2 regions of the Bradyrhizobium sp. NBAIM03 genome follow, and region 2 is predicted to be linked to the other one. Evidence: riboswitches for the same ligand, from Rfam matches in the RefSeq annotation. Region 2 holds a riboswitch; the other holds the start of a gene.
The links. A riboswitch is a leader RNA that binds a small molecule or an ion and turns the genes downstream of it on or off. The one in region 2 is predicted to bind cobalamin.
Positions count from the first base shown of each region.

Region 1: it holds a riboswitch for cobalamin, as region 2 does, so the genes downstream of both, metE (5-methyltetrahydropteroyltriglutamate--homocysteine S-methyltransferase) here and I6F21_RS11050 (DUF1636 domain-containing protein) in region 2, are expected to answer to the same signal.

Region 1 is NZ_JADYVS010000022.1:81,508-88,872, forward strand. It holds gene I6F21_RS27615 (carbonic anhydrase) at 1-14, opposite strand, end outside; gene I6F21_RS27620 (thermonuclease family protein) at 25-732, opposite strand; gene I6F21_RS27625 (nodulate formation efficiency C protein) at 2,538-3,320, opposite strand; gene I6F21_RS27630 (hypothetical protein) at 3,663-3,938, opposite strand; cobalamin riboswitch at 4,350-4,553, shown strand; gene metE (5-methyltetrahydropteroyltriglutamate--homocysteine S-methyltransferase) at 4,653-6,998, shown strand.
Region 2 is NZ_JADYVS010000006.1:104,290-111,654, forward strand. It holds gene I6F21_RS11030 (precorrin-8X methylmutase) at 1-567, opposite strand, end outside; gene cobG (precorrin-3B synthase) at 567-1,730, opposite strand; gene cobN (cobaltochelatase subunit CobN) at 1,727-4,972, opposite strand; gene cobW (cobalamin biosynthesis protein CobW) at 4,972-6,021, opposite strand; gene I6F21_RS11050 (DUF1636 domain-containing protein) at 6,018-6,392, opposite strand; cobalamin riboswitch at 6,486-6,708, opposite strand; gene cobO (cob(I)yrinic acid a,c-diamide adenosyltransferase) at 6,749-7,365, shown strand, end outside.

The DNA of each region.
Region 1 (7,365 bases), on a different contig from region 2:
TGGCCTGCATGCATGCATCTCACCTCATCGCGCGGCTTTGCGCCACCCGGTCGCTTCGGCTTCCGATTCGCTGCAGAGCCAGCGTTCACCGGGCTTCTTCGTCATGTCGATTTGTTCGTAACCGAATTGCCCGGGCAAGTGATAAAGTCGCTCGCCGTTGTGGCCCACGGTGCCTTTTATCAGACACTCTGACGAGGGCGGGTCCGATAGCAAAGCGGATCCGAGCAGGAGCTCCTGAGCGTCGATCGGAACCGAGCTCGCGCCGATGATGATCGTCCCCTTGTTGCGGCGACGCCAGTCCCAGGGCGCGATGAACGCCCCCGACCACAGCCCCGCATAGGCTTTGCTCGCCACAACCTCATAGATAACGTACGTATTGGCAGAAGGCGACGATAGTGCCCAGCCGGAGCGTACCATCCAGGCGTTCACGTCCTCGCCTTCGATGAAGCAACGGCCACGCGACCTGCCGTATTCATCAACTCCTGTGGTATGACAATCCCACGTTCGTCCGTTCGAATGCTTGATAAGCTCGTCGCGAGCAGCCACGCCGCAAGCCCATTTCCGGCCGTGGGCGTCGAGGCAAATCTGGTCAGTCTCAGGAGCGTCGATGCCTGAGAGCCGAAGCGTGGTTTTCTCGAGCTCGATCGTATTGCCGTCGAGGATGCGTGGAGGGCCGCTGAGCTTCGCCGCGCAGACCGGAGATGTGATGACAGCCAACAATGCGACCGTCATTACGCGGTGTTTCATTCCGACAATAGCCTTTCGTCTTGATTCATGTTCACGTGCGATCCGGCGCCGCGTTCGACGCTTAAACGCACTATGTCCGTTATCGGGCCGCATCTTTCGACGTTTGCTTTATGAAAGCTTGGCCCTCATTTCCAAGCTACGACCTGACGCTGCGTGAGGTTCAAGCGATTTCTTCCGGTGTGCGTATCGCGGTATCCTTCGAGCCTCACCGGTCTCACTCAGTGGGCGCGCACAGCACCCTCTCTCGGCCTGAGGAGGAGATCCCCATCGCTCAGCCGCCAACTCGGCATGCGGGAGAAAGCCGAGCCTCGGAACGCTGTTTCTCACGCGATTGAAGAAGAAAAGCGCCTGTGAATTGTGACAGTCGAGTGGAAGTCAGGCGTGGAGGACAGCAACCTGGCTATGCTTTGTGCCAACCTCCATCGGCACACAGAAGGCTGCCGACGGTTTCGGCGAGAGCGATGACATTTTAAGTTCTTGCCACGGAAAGACCGACGTTCGAAAGAAATCTGGTCTCGCGTCCTATCAGAGATTTGGACGAAAGGCGCCACGGAGTCCAGCTCAACGCTCGCAGCGCAACTGAATCGGTATCGTTTGCGCAAACCGCGGAAAACCAGGAGCTCTCTTGAGAGCCAGCCGGGATGGTCGGGTGGTGCCGCGGCCCCGTTCGGAGAAGGCCAGGATTTTTCATGACCCGGTCGGCGCGACTGGCGGCCGCTCTTTCGTTGTGCGCTTCCCCGTACTCACGTGTTGAGAGTTACCCAGCACGGCATGAGGGCATGCGTTTGCGCCGGGAAAATTTAAGGACAACCATGTGGAGCCGTGGCTACTTCGTATACGCACCGGCGAGGGGTAAGCCGCCCGCGTGTTCGGACGATCGCGAGTGCCGTCCTGATGCCATTCGGTGCGAGGCGTCAATCCACAACATGGGTAGGCCCATCGCGGCATCCGAGCAGGTAGCTCTGGTGTGGTATGGCCGACTCAAGCTACACATCATTCTGAGCCACCTCACTACCCAATGGAAATGAAATGGTTTCAGCCCCCCGGGAATTGCCCGTCTCTTCTTACGCGCTTGAAGTGGATGGCCGACTCAGAGCTGAATTCGCAACCAAAGACGGCGCCAGGGCAGGTGGAGCAGAACTAAAGAAGCGCTTTCCCATGCTTCAAATCCGGATCTACGATGCGCAGACGAATGCGTGCGAGGAAATCTAGCGGGCGACTCAGTCCGGTCTTCGATGCCTCGCGCACGGCTCCGGCTCCTCGTTGGGGGCACTCGAAGGACCGGTGGTCAAGCCGGGGCCGCTAACACTGCCCCATTACCCTATTAACCGGTTTCGTCGCAGCAGTCGATCCCGCGTGCCACCTCGGCCTCGGAATGGTCACGCTCTTGCGGGTGCCAGTCAGTCGCGCGATGCGCGGTTCGCACGCCGGATCGGGCTTGGGCCCGAGGCATCTGCAGGCCCAGTCCCGTGAAGAATGGCATGGAGAGCTGGTTCTCTCGCAAATGGTGTCCTTCCACTGCGTGGGGTGCGCCGAGGTCAAGCCGCCTCTCGCAAGGCGGCACGCGCCGCTGAGCTCGACTCCTCGCAGAAAGAATCGGAGGTAATCGTGCTGCCCCATTTTCTCGATGGCCGGCTGAAGGCCGCGGGAAAGCTCGCGACTGTTCAAGGTGTAAACACCGGAGAGTTTAGAGCTGATAGTCTTGCCGTTGCTCTGAGGCGTTCGGCCCTGCAGGAGCTACGGCGCGATCTTGCTCTGCGCGATCATTTACCGAGGCCTTTAGCTCCCTTCTAATCCTCCCGTTCCTTTGGCTCCATGCGAGCGAACCAGGAGCCAGGAGGAAAAGCCGCGATACGCTTGGCAAAGGAGGATTGCGGCTCCCAATCTTGTCCTTCGCTCTTCTCGAAAGTGATGACCCCGTTGTATGTAAAATAGCGGGGCCCTGGGATATTACAGTTCACCACAAGCAAAACGCGCCACAGATCACCTTTCTCGGTCGGCTTGTCATTCTGCTTCGGCAAGTAGTCCACTCCAACAGGATCAACGATAGTGCAGCTGCCCTGCCGCAGAAGATCACCGAGCCGACCTTGCATGGTCGTCACAAAGTTGAAGTTGGCCGGGTCATGCAGAAAGCCAAGATTTGCGTCCCTTTCGCCATCCTTGACTTCACTGGCGATCAACGAGAGCGCGAAGGCGCGCCAGCCCAATTCCATTGGCTTCGCATAGGTCGACGCAAGTTCAATCGTCCCGTCGAGCGCGACCTTCCAGGTGATAACGTACTCTTCGTCTGATTTATCATCCCGGTGCCTGGTCCAAGAAACAAAAACATATTCATTTTGGTCAAGTTCAGCGACGCCCCACATCCGAGGGACGAACTGTGCCACCTTCGAGACGTTGGAGATAACTTGTTCTATTGTCTCACCGTCTTGCGCTCGCCACGTTGACTTGACTCTTTCGACAAGGGGGCTGTCGTTAGCGCGAACAGTGTTGCTCGTCGCAGCCAGCCCGGCCAGGCAGATCAGGGATCGACCGAGCCAAAGCCATAGCGCGCGTCTTCCTGACGTTTTCTTCATAACCGTCGGCCTATCCGGTCTCATCCACACGTCATTCCAGAGCAGGCAACCTTCAACCTGTTATGCGCGAGCGCAAGAAGTTAGCGGCGACGCGACGGGGCGACCACTGGTTTTCCCGTGCGAGCAGGCGCTCCCCTCTATGTCACGCGCCGCTAACTTCACTGCCACCGACAGCCTCAATTTGCTGTGCTGGACATGCCCAGCAGGAGGACTGGGCAGGCAGAGGACGTGCATTCTTCGTGCCAGATAATAGACGGCAATTCGCACCGGTTTTGTGTCCTCTTTGTCGACTTTCCGACTGGCGCATGTCTCGATGTTTCCGTTCAACCTCTCCAGCACGGCTTATGCATCCCCGTCACGCACCGGATGTTCGACGGCACAGCGGAACGCCTCGGTGCCAAGTTCCTGATGAGAAGTGGCAGCACGTTTGCCGTCATTGAACCGTGTGGTTCGGTTATCGTTGCCGGAATGTGGGCTTTTGATCGCTGCCATGCCTTCGGGCACTTTCGGCCAAGGGGCCATGGCGCGTTTGGCGCTCCTTTCGCGACGTCCGGCGCTCCGGAAGTCGAGAACAGCCTCAGTCAGGCGCGCTTTGTACTCGATGGCGAACGACGGCAAGCCGATCTTCGCCGAGCATTTGGGGTGTGGCTGGCACCGCAAATCAAACGTGCTGCCCGGGTAAGTTGTAAGTTGCTGGCTTAGCCAGGTGTCTTGGCCTATTCAACACTGATCCTGTTGGTCGAGAAGGTGGCTGGATGGCGCGCGTGCTCGAAAAACCGCTGGGAAGCTGGGACTGGCGACAAATGCGTTCTGCTCGAGGCAGCGGCCCCGACCGCGCAAGCCGCATTTGTCCTTTCCACCGATCTGGCGTGCAACCCGCGGGCAACTGCGATGCTCATTGCGGTATCGCTGATTGGAGAGCACTGCTACATCATCTCAATGCTAGAGATGCACGGTCATTCGCGTAGCAGATGTCGCAGCATCAGCTTGAGACATGATCTGAGAGGTTGACGGAAGACTGCTCTTGCCGATAATCCAAGTCGTCGAGGTTCTCCGGTTTCCATTTGATCCGGAGCTAAGAGGGAAGCCGGTGAAAATGCCGGCGCTGCCCCCGCAACTGTGAGCGGCGAGCCGCTGTCCAACGACGTCACTGAAGCCTGCGCGGCTTCGGGAAGGCCGGACAGCAGCGATGACCTGCGAGCCAGGAGACCTGCCCCGACACTATATTCGTCCACGGGCGGGGTGTCCCGGTGGTGCGCCAAGCAGCCGTCGCACCGCGACTTCCCCTGCCTGCGTCCGCCATGGCCTTTGCCCCCAACATGGGTTAACGCTATGTCTCTTCTCTCCCTCCCTGTTGCCACGCTCGGAACGCCACGCATCGGTCCAAGGCGCGAGCTCAAAGTCGCTCTAGAAAGCTACTGGGCCGGAAAAAGCAGCGAACAGCAGCTGCTCGAGGACGCAGCTGGCCTGCGTGCCGCGAATTGGGCCCGTCAGAAATCTATCGGCGTCACGGTCATTCCATCGAACGATTTCTCGCTGTATGACCAGGTGCTCGACACAAGTGTCATGGTTGGCGCCATCCCGGAGATCTACGCCTCGAAAGCCGAATCCGTTTCGCTCAAGACATACTTCGCCATGGCCCGCGGTTCACAATGCGACGACCAGGAAGCGAGTTGCGGTCACGGACCGCGCGGATTTGGCGCACCCGCACAGGAGATGACCAAGTGGTTCGACACCAACTATCACTATATGGTCCCCGAGTTTCACAGGGGACAGACTTTCAGGCTATGCTCTCGCAAGCCGATCGAGGAGTATGAGGAAGCCAAGGCCCTTGGCTTTCAGACCCGCCCCGTCCTGATCGGGCCGGTCACATTCCTAAAGCTCGGCAAGAGTCCCGATCCCACGTTCCAGCCACTCTCACTGCTGGATGAACTGATACCGCCCTATATCGAGGTTATGCAGGAATTGGCCAAACGTGGGGCAAATTGGGTTCAGTTCGACGAGCCCAGCCTAGTTCTTGATCTGGATGAGGGGACGCGAAAATCTTTGCGACATGCCTATGACCGGCTCGCCAAGGAGGGGCCGGCGATCAAGATCATGGTTGCCAGCTATTTCGGCGACCTCGGCGACAATCTGGACACCGCCTTGAGCCTGCCAGTTGCCGGGCTGCACCTCGATCTGGTTCGAGCGCCACAGTTGTTGCACCAGATCATCGCTGGCGGCCGAAGTGATCTCGTCATGTCGCTCGGTGTCGTCGACGGTCGGAATGTATGGCGGTCGAATTTGTCGTCGCTGCGCCAGCGGCTCGAACCCGCGATTGCGAAGCTCGGCAAGGATCGTGTACAGATCGCCCCATCCTGCTCGCTGCTTCATGTGCCGGTCGATGTTGAACTCGAGACCGGGCTCGCTTCCGACGTCAAGAGCTGGCTTGCTTTCTCGGTCCAGAAGATGCGGGAGCTTGCGATCCTAGCGCGTGCACTCGCAGGCGACCAGAATGTTGCGTTAGCTCTTGCCGAGTCGGAAGGTGCCGCGACTGTCCGCCGGACTTCGCCGAAAATCCGTGATGCCAATGTCGCTGTCCGGATGAGAGCGATCGACCAGACCATGTGTCGGCGCGCGAGCCCATTTGCCCGTCGGGCCGAGATCCAAAGCAATCGATTCGGACTACCGGCTTTTCCTACCACGACGATCGGATCATTTCCGCAGACCACAGAGATCCGGAATGCCCGTGCGGCGCATGCGCGAGGTGCGATAAGCGACGAGCAATACGACAAGTTCCTCAAGGAGGAGACTGCGCGCGCCGTACGTTGGCAGGAGGACATCGGTCTTGACGTCCTCGTGCACGGCGAGTTTGAGCGCAATGACATGGTGCAGTACTTCGGCGAGCAACTCGCCGGCTTCGTATTTACCAAGAGCGGATGGGTGCAGTCCTACGGCTCGCGCTGCGTCAGGCCACCGATCCTGTTTGGCGATGTAGCACGGCCGAAGCCTATCACCGTGGACTGGTGGCGCTACGCGCAATCACTAACAAGGAAGCCGATGAAAGCGATGTTGACCGGACCGGTGACGATCTTGAACTGGTCCTTTGTTCGGGATGATATTCCCAGAAGCGAGGTCTGCCGCCAGATTGCGCTCGCGATCCGAGACGAAGTCCGCGATCTCGAGAATGCTGGTGCGACCATGATCCAGATCGACGAAGCTGCAGTCCGCGAAGGATTGCCGTTGCGTCGATCGGAGTGGGCGGCTTATCTCGACTGGGCCGTCGATTGCTTCCGCATCTGTTCATCGGGCGTCGCCGATCAAACGCAAATTCATACGCATATGTGCTACTCGGAGTTCAACGACATCATTGGTGCGATCGCTGCAATGGACGCGGATGTCATCTCGATCGAGACATCGCGCTCGAAAATGGAACTACTCGACGCGTTCAGGAACTACGAATATCCAAATCAGATCGGGCCGGGCGTGTACGACATCCACTCTCCACGCGTTCCCGAGACAGGCGAAATGAAGGAGCTGATGGTGTTGGCTCGGACGCGGCTGCAGGATTCGCAGCTCTGGATCAATCCAGACTGCGGCCTGAAGACGCGCAAATGGGAGGAGGTTCGGCCAGCACTAGCGAACATGGTCGCTGCCGCCCGCGAACTGCGCGCTGCATTCGATCCGCGAGGCCGTTGATCCGGGCTTCGGTCTCTTTTCGACAAAGCTGATCCGCTTGTGGTCATTTGCGCGGGAGCCTTAGGAACATAAAAAATGCCCCGCCCCGCTTAGCGGGCCGGGCGAAAGTCTGGGAGGAGCGACGCTGACGCATTCGCGCGGACTTCCATCGGCGAAGCCGCCAGTTCGATCACGGCGAGGACATTCGCCGAAAATCTGAGCCGAGTTGAAGCACAAGCTCAGCGTAGCTCAATTATGCCGTGGTATGCGACCGTATAGCCTGAGAGTTAGAATCTACACCAAGGTTTGTCGCTCATGAGCACGTCGGCACGATTACGATAGCAGCGAGGGGGCATGCCGGGCGGTCGCCGCAGGACACCAACAGCAA
Region 2 (7,365 bases):
GCCTTCGACGGTGAGCGCCGGTGCCGGCGGATCGGCCATCAGCGCGGCCTTGGATTCGGCCGCGCCGACGAAGCCGACCGGACAGCCGATGATCGCAGCCGGCCGCGGGCAGTCGCGATCCTCCAGCATGTTGAGCAGATGAAACAGCGCGGTCGGTGCATTGCCGATCGCGATGATCGCGCCATCAAGATGCGGCCGCCACAGCTCCAGAGCCGCGGCCGAGCGCGTGTTGCGCATGGACTGCGCCAGCGCGGGCACGGCGGGATCGCCGAGCGTGCAGATCACGGCATTGGCCGCGGGCAGTCTTGCCCGCGTAATGCCTTCGGACACCATGCGCGCGTCGCACAGGATCGGCGCCCCCTTCTGCAAGGCCGCGCGCGCGGCAATCGCCATATCAGGGGTGAAGCGGATATGCGCCTCGAGGCCAACCATCCCGGCGGCATGGATCATCCGCACCACCACCTGCTCCTCGTCCGACGTGAAGCGCGCGAGATCGGCCTCGGCCCGGATGGTGGCAAAGGATTGCCGGTAGATCACAGCGCCGTCGGTCTCGTAGGTGTGCGGCATCAGTTCCCTCCGACCAGGATGGAGGGATCGCTGACGATGTCGGCGCCGTTCAACCCGCGCAGCACCGGCGCGTCGCGGGTCGAGCCGTCGCGGACGAGATCGAACCCGGCGCGCGTCGCAATCAGCGTGACTGCAGCCGCGCCGGAATGGGCGCAGCCCTTGCCGCAGCCGGAGACATGGAGCCGCGCGTCGGCGGGGATGCGCGGCGCCAGCGCCGCGGCCAGCGCGCGCGTATCGGCATGGGCTTCGCGGCAACGCGGCGCGCCGCTGCAGGCGATGACGCGCAGCGCCGGATCGAACGGCTCGGTGATGAGCCCCGCCGCGCTCGGCATCTCGCGCTTGCCCTCGCTCAGCACCATCCGCCAGGGCGTCATGCGCAGCGCATGGCCGCAAGCAGAGAATTGATGCAGCGTCGCGTGCAGCATCTGCCCGAACGCCACCCCGACCATTGCGCCTTGCGGATAGTGCCCGGGACGCACCGCGGCCATCACCGGCGCAGGCTCGGTCTCGCCGCGCAAGGATTGAGGCAACACGGCGCCGGATGCGATGTGGGCTGCCATGCGCCCTCGCCCGCCGTTTGCACCGCCGGAGATGATGAACCAGCTTGCGAGCGCCAGCGCCGCGCTCACGGCCTGTCCGCGTTCAACGGAACGACCGAGCTTGGCGCCATCGGCCCGCACCAGGAGACCGCCCGAGCGGTCGCGCTCGATGCGGATGTCGGCGGAATCGCCGGCGAGAACACGCGACCGCCCGTCATCGATGGCGAAGCCGAACTTGGTGGGAAGCGCCAGGCCAGAATCGGCAAGCGCCTCCTCGAGCTCCGCGGCGAGCGACTGCGTTTCGTCGCCGTTGCTCCAGAACGGCGTCACCAGGATGTTGCGCCTGGCTTCGATGTCGGCGTCGGGATCGAGCAGCGCCAGTTGCGCCAGACCATCGAGCAACGGCCGATGGCCGTCCTCCTGAACGCCCCTGATCTGCAGATTGGCCCGGCTCGTGACGTCGATTAGACCGTTGCCGAAGCGCTCGGCGAGTTCCGCAAGCCCGGAGATTTGTGGTGCTTCAAGGCGTCCCCCGAACGGACGCACGCGCACCACGAGCCCGTCGCCCGATTGCATCGGGCGCAGCGCGCCGGGACACCAACCCTTGACCGTGGTCGCGCTCATGAGGCCTCCCGCAGCGCCGCTGCAATCGAATTGCGGCGGGTTCGCCAGAGCGAGGCTTCGCGCAGGCGCGTGAAGCAGGTTTCCATCGCGGCGAGTGCGGACGGATTTTCGTGCGCCATGAAGGCGCGGACGTCGTCGTTGCCGAGTGTCGCGTCGTAATAGAGGTCGAACAGATGCGGCGGCACCGCGCCGGCGAGATGCGCGAAGGCGGCCATGTGCTCCAGCGTCGCGGTGATCTCGGCGGCGCCGCGGAAACCGTGGCGCATCATGCCGGAGATCCAGGCCGGATTGGCCGCCCGTGCGCGAACGACGCGCGAGATCTCTTCCGTCAGCGTGCGCGCATGCGGCTCGCCGGGCCGCGTCGCATCGAGGTGATAGAGCGACGGCACGCCTGCGCCGAGGTTCGCGGCTGCCGCGGCGATGCCTGCCTCATGCGCGGCATAGTCGGCGGCCAGCAGCAGATCGGTTTCGGGCAAGTCCTGGACATGGACAAAAGCATCGGCGGACGCGAGACGCTGTTCGATACCAGCGCGATCCGGCTGCATCGCGCCATCGGCAGAGAACGCCCAGGACGATGCCGACAGCCACGCTTCGCCTGCGGCCTCGCGCGTGTCCGGCGTGAAGGCATCCGGGATAGCCGAGAGGCCGACGCCGTATTGTCCCGGCCGCGGCGCGAACACGCGGGACGCACGCTGGCGATAGGGATTCTCATCGCCCTCGTCCTCGCGCGCGGCGAGCGCCTCGGCGGCGGCTTCGAACAATTGCGCCAGCCCTGCGAAGACATCGCGGAACAGGCCGGATACGCGCAGCGTGACGTCGATGCGCGGACGGCCGAGCTCGGCCGGGGCGATGATGTCGTAACCGGTGACACGGCCGGAAGCGTGATCCCAGCGCGGCGCGAGGCCGGCCAGATGCAACGCCATCGCGAACTCTTCGCCTGCGGTGCGCATCGTCGCCGAGCCCCAGAGATCCACCACGAGGCCCTTCGGCCAGTCGCCGTGATTCTGCAGATGACGGCGCAACAGCTCTTCGGCGAGTTTTATCCCCTGCGCATGCGCCGACGGCGTCGGCACCGCACGCGGGTCGACGGCGAAGAGGTTGCGCCCTGTCGGCAGCACATCCTGACGCCCGCGATACGGAGAGCCCGACGGCCCGGGGGCAACGCGTTTTCCGGCGAGCACGGAACGCAATGCATCGCGCTCCGCTTCGCCGCAGGCACCGCGGCCGAACACGTGCAGGCCATCGCCGAACTGGCTCTCCTTGAGGTCGCAGACGAAGCGGTCGATCCGCGGGATGGCTTCGGCCGGTGCGGCCATTGCATCGAGGCCGAGATCGTCTTCGAGACCCGCCGCCCGCGCCTCGTCACGGATCGCCGCGATCAGCCGCTGGCGGCGCGCGGGATCGAGACCATCGGCGGTCGAATATTCGTCGAGCAGGCGTTCGAGCCGGCGCAGGCCCTCCGGCACCGCGGATGTCTCAAGCGGCGGCGGCAGATGGCCGATCGTGACCGCGCCGATGCGCCGCTTGGCCTGCGCGGCCTCGCCGGGATCGTTGACGATGAAGGGATAGATGACGGGGAGATCGCCGATCAGCGCTTCCGGCCAGCACGCTTGCGACAGCGCCACGGATTTTCCGGGCAGCCATTCCAGCGTGCCGTGCGCGCCCATATGCACGACGGCATCGCAGCCTTGCTGCCGGAGCCAGAGATAGAACGCGACATAGGCGTGGCGCGGCGTGCAGGCGAGATCGTGATAATCGGCATCGCGCGAGGCCGCGTCGCCGCGCTCGGGCTGGACTGCGATGATCGACCGGCCGCATTGGATCGCAGCGAAGTAGAACGCGCCGTCGCGGCAGCTCGGATCGTTCTCCGGTGCGCCCCAGGCCTGCACGAGATCGTCCTGCAAGGATTGCGGCAGGCGCGCCAGCCCCGTGCGATATTCGGCGACGCTCCAGGTCAAGCTCTGCTTCAATAGTTTTGCGCCGAGCGCATCGACCGGCGCAACGTCGAAGCCGACCTCCGCGAGATCGGAGATCAACGCCTCGACCGACGCCAGCGCGTCGAGCCCGACGGCGTGCGCGATCTGATGCGGCCGGCCCGGATAGTTCGACAGCACGATCGCCAGCCGCTTCTCGCCGGCGGGCTTCTCCGCGAGGCGACGCCAAGCCGCGACGCGCGTGGCAACGGCGTTGACGCGCTCTTCGTCGGGCCTGTGCGCTAGATGCGCGAATTGCAGATCGGGATCGCGCTGACCGGCCGATTTGAAGCTCACCACGCCTGCGAACAGGCGGCCATCGACCTCCGGCAGCACGACATGCATCGCGAGATCGCCGGGCGACAGGCCGCGCAGTGATTCCGCCCAATCCTCGCGCCGCGCCGTGGAGAGCGCAACCTGGAACACCGGACAGGACGCGGCATCGAATGGCGTGGTGCCGTCGTCGCCAAGGGCCGAGAACGCCGTCGCATTGACGATCGCCGCCGCAGGATGTTGTGCCAGATGCGCGCGCAGCCAGTCGGCAGCGCCCGGCGCCTTCAGCGAGGTGACGAACACGCCGTAGGCGTCAAATCCCTTCTCGCGCAGCGCCGCAATCAAGGCGTCGACGGGCCCCGTATCGGCGGCGGTGAGATAGGAGCGATAGAACGTCACGAGTGCGCGCGGCTTGCCCTCGCCAACTGGCGCGGCAATGACACCGCGCGCGGGATCATAGAATCCCATCTCGGGCACGGTCATCTCGCCGATGACCGGGCCGGCATAAAGGCCTGAGGCCAGCGCGAGCTGCGCGATCGCGGCTTGCGCGGCGACCGGGCCACCGGAGTCGCAGAGCACCTTGAGCCGCCGCAGCGTCGAGACCGGCAGGGTCGAGTACGCATCCAGCCGCGCGTCGTCGCGGCCGTCCGCCGGCAGCACGGCGAGCACGATGTTGCGCTCTTGCGCGAGTTGCTGGAGCGCCGCGAGCCCGTATGCCCAATAGGACTCCCCGCCGATCAGGCGCACCAATATGCCCCGCGCCTGCGACAGCGTCCGTTCGATATAGGTGTCGACCGACAGCGGATGACGCAGCTCCGCGAGATTGGCCAGCCGCAGCGACGGCAGGCTGCCCCGACCGCGGCGCCAGCCGGCCGCAAACGCGGCCAAATCGGAATCCGAATACGAGAGCACCACGAGATCGGCCGGGTCCTGGCCGATGTCTCTTGGCGTCGCGGTCTCCTCGAGACCGCGGCTCTCGCGGAAGACGACGTGCATCAGATGCCAGATCCTGAAAGACCAAGTCCTGCCTTGATGGCGGCCTCGTCGATATCGCCATGCTCGCCGATCACGACGAGCTTCGACTGTCTGAGACCCGCGCCCCAGGGCTTGTCGAACTGATGGCGCACCCGCTCGCCGACCGCCTGCAACAACAGGCGCATCGGCTTGCCAGCGACCGCGATGTACCCCTTCGCCCGCAGCACGTTCTGCTCGCGCGCCAGTTTCTGGACCGATGCGACCAGCGCGTCGATGTCGGCGACCTCCGGAAGATCAATCACGACCGAGGCAAAATCATCGTGCTCGTGCTCCTCCTCGCCGTCATGATGCGATGGCCGCGCGGCGAGATCATTCTCGGCGGCAGCGCCGAGGCCGAGAATGACGCGCGCATCGATCGCACCGTCGGTGACCGGCAGCATCGGCACGCGGCGCGGCATCTCGGCGGTGATCGCCGCTTTTGCGGCTTCGATTCCGGCTGCGCCCGCAAGATCGGCCTTGGTCAGCAGCACGATGTCGGCGCAGGCGATCTGGTCCTCGAACACTTCTGACAGCGGCGTCTCGTGATCGAGATTGTCGTCCGCCGCGCGCTGCGCTTCCACCGCAGCCGGATCCGGCGCGAAGCGGCCGGCCGCGACGGCCTCGGCGTCGGCCAGCGCGATCACGCCGTCGACCGTGATGCGCGAGCGGATCTCCGGCCAGTCGAACGCCTTCAGCAGCGGCTTTGGCAGCGCCAGGCCCGAGGTCTCGATCAGGATGTGATCGGGCCGCACCGGGCGCGCCAAGAGTTGCTCCATGGTCGGAATGAAATCGTCGGCGACGGTGCAGCAGATGCAGCCATTGGCGAGCTCGACGATGTTCTCCTCCGGGCAATTCGCATCGGCGCAGGACTTCAGGATCTCGCCGTCGACGCCTTCGCTGCCGAACTCGTTGACGAGCACGGCGAGCTTCTTGCCGCCGGCATTGCTGAGCAGATGCTGGATCAGCGTCGTCTTGCCGGAGCCCAGGAAACCCGTGACGACCGTAACCGGGACTTTTGCGAGCGAGTTCATTCAGCGGCCTCCGGCACGACGGTAACAGGGGGAATACGGGCAAGCGACTGCTTGCGGAAGATTTCGGGACGGCTGCGCCAGGGCACGATTCCGTCGGGCGCCGCCGCGTAGGCCGCAGCACCTGCGACCACGTCCTGCGCATTCGCATCGGACAGGCGGCCATAGACATAGGACCAGCGGCCGGGCGCGCTGAGCGCGACCGAGCAGCCCTGGCTGCACGCCGACAGGCATTCGACGGGAACCACGCTGACGCCCTCGGGCACGCCGGCCTCGAGGATCGCGCCATGCAGGCGCTTGCCGGGCGTCGTCTCGCCCTCGCCGAGCGTCTGGCCGGCGCGGCAGGTGATGCAGACATGAAGTGTGACGGTCATCGCCTCTTCCAGATAACAGCGGGAGGCGATGAGGCGCACGGACCATTCTCCTGAAGGCCCGCTTCCCCGTCGCGGAACACCCCGTCCGCCGGTCCAAAACTCGTCCGCGCTGGCAGGTCTCCCGGCTTGCGGAGCAGGGTTTTGGCCCTTCGATCCCCGCCTTCCCGATCCCAAAAGGAATCAGTGGCTTCGGGCATCTCTCCGGTCACGGTCGCGGGGGCGGCTGCAGTTTGGACCCAAATCTTTGCGGATTCGGACCCTATCGCATTCCCTCTTCGCCTGTCATAGGACAGGAACCAACGCCAGGCCACCATTTGCCGGTGGCCGCCACTTGTCAAGCCGAAGGACCGGGACCGATGACGCCTGAACCGGAAACCCACACGACCGAGGAAACCGACGCCCGCCACGCCGCCAAAATGGCGAAGAAGAAGGCCGCTCGCGACAAGATCATGGCGACCAAGAGCGGCGAAAAGGGCCTGATCATCGTCCATACCGGCGCCGGCAAGGGCAAATCCTCCTCGGCTTTCGGCATGATCGTCCGCTGCGTCGCGCATGGCTTCCCTTGTGCGGTGGTGCAATTCATCAAGGGTGCCTGGGATACGGGCGAACGGCGCCTGCTCACCGACCATTTCGGCGAACTCTGTCAGTTCCACGCGATGGGCGAAGGCTTCACCTGGGAGACCCAAGACCGCACCCGCGACATCGCTGCCGCGCGCGCCGGCTGGGAGAAAGCCAAGGAGCTGATCCTCGACGAGCGGCTGCGCATGGTCGTGCTCGACGAGATCAACATCGCGCTGCGCTACGACTATCTCGACATCGCCGAAGTCGTCGATTTCCTGACGACGCAAAAGCCTGCGATGACGCATGTCGTGCTCACCGGGCGCAACGCCAAGGACCAGCTGATCGAGATCGCCGACCTCGTCACCGAGATGACGCTGGTCAAGCATCCCTTCCGCTCCGGCATCAAGGCGCA